Regions from separate parts of the Paenibacillus germinis genome, predicted to be linked through region 1. Evidence: riboswitches for the same ligand, from Rfam matches in the RefSeq annotation. Region 1 holds a riboswitch; each other region holds the start of a gene.
What was found. A riboswitch is a leader RNA that binds a small molecule or an ion and turns the genes downstream of it on or off. The one in region 1 is predicted to bind ZMP and ZTP.

Region 1 (2,262 bases):
AATTTTAGGATCTTGTTTGCTCAAAAAGTTTGTCATATTAAATTCCTCCTACAGAGTAGTTTTATCTGTTAAGTCTTAATTCCTTTTGATAGTTAAAAAGTTTAACAATCTGCATCGAGTGCGGCTGTTTGATAGAGTTGTTCCGCTTCATCGGGTAGGTAGACAGCTCTTGTACCGCCAATCAGCTTAGGCCGGGTAAAAGCCATTGTGACATAGGCATGGCCAATGTTGCGCACTGGCGGTCTTGCTGGCACAGCAACTGGGCGCAGATGCATCCCGATGAGCGTGCTGCCAATATCGATTCCGGCATGTGCCTGAATCGTCTCGACAACAACTGGCTTCGCGAAATGGCGATACGCATAGGAGGCCATCGAACCTCCGGCCCTTGGCACCGGAATGACAGAGACTGGCACAAGCTGAGGCGCATGCGATAGCAGCTCTTCCTCAATAACGATTGCACGGTTCAAATGCTCGCAGCATTGAAAGGCTAAGTGCAGCCCGAACTCGTGGCTTATGCGCTGCGCCGTTTCAAAGATCGGCTTAGCTGCATCCAGCGTACCCGATGTACCGATCCTATGCCCGAGAATTTCACTCGTGCTCGTTCCGATAATCAGAATGTGACCTGATCTTAGATTGCCGACTTTGACCAATTCCCGAAGATTCGTTTCCAAAGCCTCGGCAATATTAGAAAGAATGGAATCTGTCATCGTGATCCCTCGCTTCTGGAATTTTCCGTTAGGAGATATTCTATGGATGCAATGTGAAACGGTCTTCGATACTTTGCACTTTGTTAATGCGATTCTGGTGGCGAACACCTTGGGAAAACTCGGTTTCGAGCCAAATTTTCACGATTTCCTCAGCTACACCCGGGCCAATAACACGTTCCCCTAAGGCAAGTACGTTCGTATCATTGTGCTCCCGCGTCGCTTTCGCTGAAAAAAGATCATGTACAAGTGCACAGCGGATGCCCGGAACCTTATTCGCGGCAATTGACATCCCGATACCGGTTCCGCAAATCAGAATACCTTTGTCAGCTTCACCTGAAACTACTTGCTCACAAACTTTAAGCGCATAGTCGGGATAATCGACCGAATCTGCACAGCTGCAGCCGTAATCGACGACTTGGTGACCTAATGACTCAATAAAAGGAATGATAACATCTTTCAAACGATAGCCTGCATGATCCGCACCTAAAGCAATTTTCATGAATAGAACGCTCCTTTGCTTGTTCGAAATTCGACCATCCTATTATATCCCAAAGCTCACCAGAAAACGAAAAAAAGAGCGGACACGCTAGAAAACGCGCGTTGCTCTTTTGCCCAGGCGACCGGCCGTATAGCTCAATGCTCCATTGTGGTTACTCCCACTCGTCGCCAGTTACATTGAGTCTTGATTGATACCTCTATTTTATCGCATTCTACCCCATGTGTAAAGATGTATCCGCAATTCATATATCTAGAACCTGAGTTATTTGGAACCTTCGTTTCGTGCACGTATTTTATGAACCAATTTATCTAAACTCCCGCTGATTTCCTCAGCCGTTTGTCGGTAAATCTCTATGGAGCCTCCGAACGGGTCAGAAATGTCAAAGTCAGGAATCGCATGTTCAAGTTTAAAAATCCGGCTTCTTTCTTCTATAGACACTGCTTGCGAAAGAGCTTGCTTGAGCTGAAGCTCCGTAACGAGCTGCTCCCTTTCCTCAATCGCCTGTAAAATATGAGCGTCATCCTCGACGTACTCTTTGAGCGTAAATGTTTTCTCAATCGCACCCGGAAACCGCTGGATGACCGTACGCTTATGACCCATCGTCATGGTCAAAATGAGATCAGCCCAATTCACTTCAGACTCTTGGATCGCCAAAGAACTAATGGAATCCTTGAAACCCGCTTCCTGTAAAAGCGATGCACTATTTCGGGAGATTGGACCGCCCGTCACCGCGGACACCCCTGCTGAACGAACCTCCGCCGCAAGCCCTTCTTGGTGCACCCTGATACGCAGCAAACCTTCTGCTAATGGACTGCGGCACGTATTTCCTGTACAGACAAATAGAATTCGCAACATGATTCCCTCCTAAGAGCTTTCCGTAGGAAAGCTAACTTCGTAAGCATAAACTGAGTTTTGCATAGCAAAACTTTCTTCGTAAGCATAATCTAAGACGAATACTTTTCTATACCCCTATTGTATCATAGTAAAAATTTGATCCCAAACGTGAGCAAAATAAGCCCGCCAAACGCCTCGCCATACTCGCCTACCCAGCCGCTT
Region 2 (2,262 bases), on a different contig from region 1:
AGACCGTGTCGCTTTCGGTGGCTGGTCCATCGATTTACATCCACCGCAAGGGATGTACGCCACAGCCAAAGGATCTAAACATATGCATATGGACGGCAATTATCATATCCCGTTCCGTTCCCTCTACTCCGTCAACGTGACGAATATGCTGATGGCGGGACGCAACATCAGCGCGTCCCACGTGGCCTTTGGTACGACTCGCGTCATGGCGACATGTGCCGTGATAGGCGAAGCCGCGGGCACAGGAGCTGCGCTCTGCGCGGCAAAGGGCGTCTCCCCTCGTGAGCTGCACAGCAGCCACTTAAGCGAGCTTCAACAGACGCTGCTTCGACAGGATGCAGCCGTCCTCGGTCTGAAGAACGCGGATGCGGCAGACCTCGTGCTCCGCGCTGAGATGACAGCGTCCAGCACCCTAACGCGGCTTGCGCTCGAGCAATCTGCGTCGTTGCTGCCGCTGATCGCGCATGTGGCGCTTCTCGTGCCGGCAGATCCGTTCATTGACGGCATCGAGCTGCTGCTGGATGCTTCAGAGGCTACCGAGCTGACAGTCGAGCTCTGGAGCACTGGGAAGCCGCAGAACTACGTCCCACATACACAGGTGACGTCCATTCAGGTAGCTGTAGCCGAGGGTTCTCAGCAGTGGGTAAAGGCTTCCCTTTCTTGGCATCCTGAAACCGCTCAGAATGCTTTTATCATTCTCAGAAGCAACCCGGCGCTTTCTGTCCATCTATCCGCCAGACCACAAACGGGTGTGCTTTCCTTCAAGCATGATGCTGCATCAAAAGATGCCGTAGATTTTGGTGATATGCATCATCATCAGCCGGTCATTGATTGGAGCGCGAAAGCATTCATTCGGAAGCCAATCTGCTTCCGACTGCTCGCTCCCACATCCGCGTTCGCAGCCGACAAAGCCGCCGATGGGTATAAGCGTCCTTACGGAGGCCCTCATCTTTGGTCATCGGCTGGCCTTGAGGTCTCGCAACCAGAGTGGCTTGAAGCCAGTTGGCCGGAGGCTGTCCGGATTCGCACTGTACATCTCACTTTCAATGACGACGTGAACGAAGATTTAATTAATTTGCATCATCATCGGACGGAATTCGAGATCATTCCTGAACTGGTCAAAGACTATAAACTTCAGGCCTTCATCGGCGGCGACTGGACAACAGTGGCGGAGGGGCTCGATAATCATACGCGCAGGCATGTCCATCTTTTGCCGGAAGCTGTTACGACTGATCGACTTCGTGTGGTCGTTGAAGCGACGAACGGGACGGAACGGGCAGAGATTGTTGAAATTCGTTGTTATAGTTGATAGAAGGAAATCAACAGCATCCATAAATCATTTTAAGAGTTGCATATTCCATAACCTGCCATTATGATTAAATCAATTAAAAGTTGATGTGTGACTGGCGAAGCATGGATACCCATGAGGAAGCACATTGATGTGACAGCCGTACGCCTGGGCAGAGGTAAGGGGGATTCATCCCCCTTACCTCTTTGTGTTTTTACAAACAAATGAAGGGTTGAGGGTAAAATGAATGCAGACAAATTAATCTTGGATGGTACACGTGTAGCGAAAAGCATAAACGAATCTTTAGTCAAAAGAATCAACCAACTGTCTGTAAGAGGTATCCTCCCATGTTTAGCGACGATACTTGTTGGAGATGACCCTTCTTCCGAAACCTATGTACGTATGAAAAGCAGCGCATGTAAGCGGCTAGGCATTGATTCCAGACGAATCCACCTAAATAAAGCAACTACGACAGAGGAACTTATTGCCGTTATCCAACAATTAAACGAAGATCCTCAGGTCCATGGTATTTTATTGCAGCATCCGGTTCCACACCATATTGATGAAAGAGCCGCGTTTGAAGCCATTCAGATCGAAAAAGATGTGGATGGCGTTACCATGCTGGGCTTTGCTCAAAATGCTTTTGGAATGGCCAGCTTTCCATCCTGTACCCCAGCCGCTATTCTAGCTATTCTCGATTATTATCAGATTCCAATTGAAGGCAAGCACGCGGTAATCGTTGGTCGGAGTCCTATTCTAGGTAAACCCGTATCACTTATGCTGCTGAATAGAAACGCAACCGTAACCATTTGCCATTCAAAAACAAATAATCTCCCCCTAATCATCGGATTAGCTGATATTGTTGTTGCAGCCGTTGGTAAACCTGCATTTATTCAAGGAGCCTGGATTAAGGAAGGTGCTGTCGTTTTGGATGCTGGATATAATGCTGGCAACATTGGCGATGTCGATTTCGA
Region 3 (2,262 bases), on a different contig from region 1:
CTCGAGTGAGATTGTGGATACAAAATACAGGCATAACAGCTGGGAAGTGATTGTGTTTTCTTGGTATTTGGTCTTCCGGTTGATCTGGGGAATGAGGGGGAGGAAATTGTTGTACGGCGTACAACAATTTCTATCATTTCGACTGAGTTAAGGTGAAGATGTTGTATTTTGTACAAAAATATAGCTGTGTTTCCTGCTAAAAAGCTACTTTCGGCTGGAATTGTTGTATTTTGTGCAACAATCGCTAGGAAAACGTGGATTCGCTAGGGAAATGTTGTATGAAGTGCAACAACACCCATACTCTCACTTTAGCTCTCTACAAAGGCAAGTGTATTCCGTTTATCCTTTTTGAGTAGCTTAATCACTCCAAACTCACTTTAGAAATCTGCCCCGCTTGATAGTAAGGGTAGTCCATCTTTTGTTGAACTTGCTGTGCGAAATCTGAGTCAGTGAGCGATTCAATAACGAATAATCCTAAGTCAATAGAGGCCGAAACGCCGCCACCGGTAAAGAGATTCCCGTCTCTGACGATTCGTTTTTTAACGACTTCGGAACAGTAAGGCGTCAATAACTCATAGGCGGAGGGATTTGTGGTTGCCTTTTTTCCATGTAGGAATCCGGCAGCACCTAGTAACAACGCACCTGTACACACAGAAACTTTGTATGTCACATTACCTGAGGTTTGGAGCCAAGTGATGAAGGCAGCGTCGAATCTAAGGCTTCTCGTTGCAAATCCGCCAGGTACGAACAGGAGATCATAAACCGATAGATCGGGATAGACATGTGTTACCTTGACGGTTAAGCCTCGGTCGTCCGTAATTTCCTCCTTATTGGAGCAGAAATCCCAAGTGACGTTCTCTTTAGCCCCCAAAATGCCCATCCATGTGATAGCTTCAAAGAAGCCAGCAAAGTCTAACGTTGTCATTCCATCGAATAGTACAAATGCGATTTTCATAAACAGCCACCTGACCTTTCAATTGTCATAAAAGCACAAAAAAGCATTTGATTAAGGATCAAATACTTTGCCCAGGCGTCCGGCTGTTTACAATGTGCTCCCTCATGGTTATCCATGTTTACGCCAGTCACACATCGGTTTAATTTCTATAATCTTACAATTTCCCTCACCGAAATTCAATATCTTTTTTCGAGTGACGACAATGACTTAAACCCTTCACGTCCCCATATGAATGGAAGAGGCGTTCGTTGCGCACCTCATAAAGGCCGACAAGCGGGGAGGGAATTACATAGTGAAATCGGTATTTAAGCTTGAAGTAGAGGAAGCGAAGGTCATGATCGCAGCAGGCATACAAGCGGCAATAGAAGCGAATGCAGCCGAAACGATATGTATCGTAGACGATGGCGGGTATCTAATTGCATTAGAAAGAATGAATGGCGCTCGCAATACGAGCCCGGAAATCGCCATAGCTAAGGCGTTTACAGCTAGCGGTCATAGGCGTTCTACGCATTTGTTCAATCAGCCCGGTGGTCCAGCGACTATCCATGGTGAGGCATTTGGTATTCATGCGATGATGCCTGGTAAATTTGCTATTTTCGTCGGGGGGCTTCCGATTGTGGTGAACGGGAGTGTCATTGGCGGAGTTGGTGTAAGTGGAGGGAATGGAGAGGATGACATTGCGGTGGGGGTTGCGGCGTTAAAGGCGCTGCAGTCTTATCTGGGTAATGCGTACGAAGTCATGACAGAGCCTGATATAAAGAAATAGGCGTCATTCAAATAGGAAAGGCCCCAATCCCTCCAATGAAAGAGAGAACGGGGCTTATTTTTAACCCATAAGGCTTCTTACGTACTGAAAAGTTTCGTCAAGCGTATCATCAGCAAGCTGTTCTAAAGAGATATCGATGCCTGGCTTTGCCCGGTACAGCTTCTCCAAGAACGATTTCGTTTGGAAAATACCCTTACCAGATCGTACCTCTTTTAGCTTGTCGTTTTGAATGACAACATCCTTAAGATGGGCGAGGACAATCCGGTCACCGAAAGCAGCAAAGGCCTGATCCAGAAAAACTTCTTGCGATTCAACAGCAGCGGGTGGCAGTAGATTCACTGGATCAAATACAACCCCCAGATTACTGGATGGAACCTCATCCAAAATCCGGACCATTTTATCGCAGCTAGATAATGTGTGAGTGAATACCGGTTCGAGTCCGATGAAGACACCCCAACGTTCCGCTTCCTCTGCCAATTCTTCAATTGTTTGCTTGAGGATCTCCCAACCAATAGCCTCATAACGCTCGGAATCCTGCGAG

Region 2: another riboswitch for ZMP and ZTP. It lies ahead of GC102_RS14050 (bifunctional 5,10-methylenetetrahydrofolate dehydrogenase/5,10-methenyltetrahydrofolate cyclohydrolase); the one in region 1 lies ahead of rpiB (ribose 5-phosphate isomerase B).
Region 3: another riboswitch for ZMP and ZTP. It lies ahead of GC102_RS10295 (DJ-1/PfpI family protein); the one in region 1 lies ahead of rpiB (ribose 5-phosphate isomerase B).

What each region holds. Positions count from the first base shown of each region.
Region 1 is NZ_WHOC01000164.1:48,662-50,923, forward strand. It holds gene glyA (serine hydroxymethyltransferase) at 1-36, opposite strand, end outside; gene GC102_RS31975 (TIGR01440 family protein) at 102-707, opposite strand; gene rpiB (ribose 5-phosphate isomerase B) at 748-1,206, opposite strand; ZMP/ZTP riboswitch at 1,311-1,391, opposite strand; gene GC102_RS31985 (low molecular weight protein arginine phosphatase) at 1,468-2,061, opposite strand; gene GC102_RS31990 (manganese efflux pump MntP) at 2,184-2,262, opposite strand, start outside.
Region 2 is NZ_WHOC01000070.1:146,490-148,751, forward strand. It holds gene GC102_RS14045 (FAD-dependent oxidoreductase) at 1-1,309, shown strand, start outside; ZMP/ZTP riboswitch at 1,390-1,469, shown strand; gene GC102_RS14050 (bifunctional 5,10-methylenetetrahydrofolate dehydrogenase/5,10-methenyltetrahydrofolate cyclohydrolase) at 1,532-2,262, shown strand, end outside.
Region 3 is NZ_WHOC01000048.1:72,372-74,633, reverse strand. It holds gene GC102_RS10300 (hypothetical protein) at 1-151, shown strand, start outside; gene GC102_RS10295 (DJ-1/PfpI family protein) at 362-955, opposite strand; ZMP/ZTP riboswitch at 1,018-1,096, opposite strand; gene GC102_RS10290 (GlcG/HbpS family heme-binding protein) at 1,248-1,721, shown strand; gene GC102_RS10285 (sugar phosphate isomerase/epimerase family protein) at 1,782-2,262, opposite strand, start outside.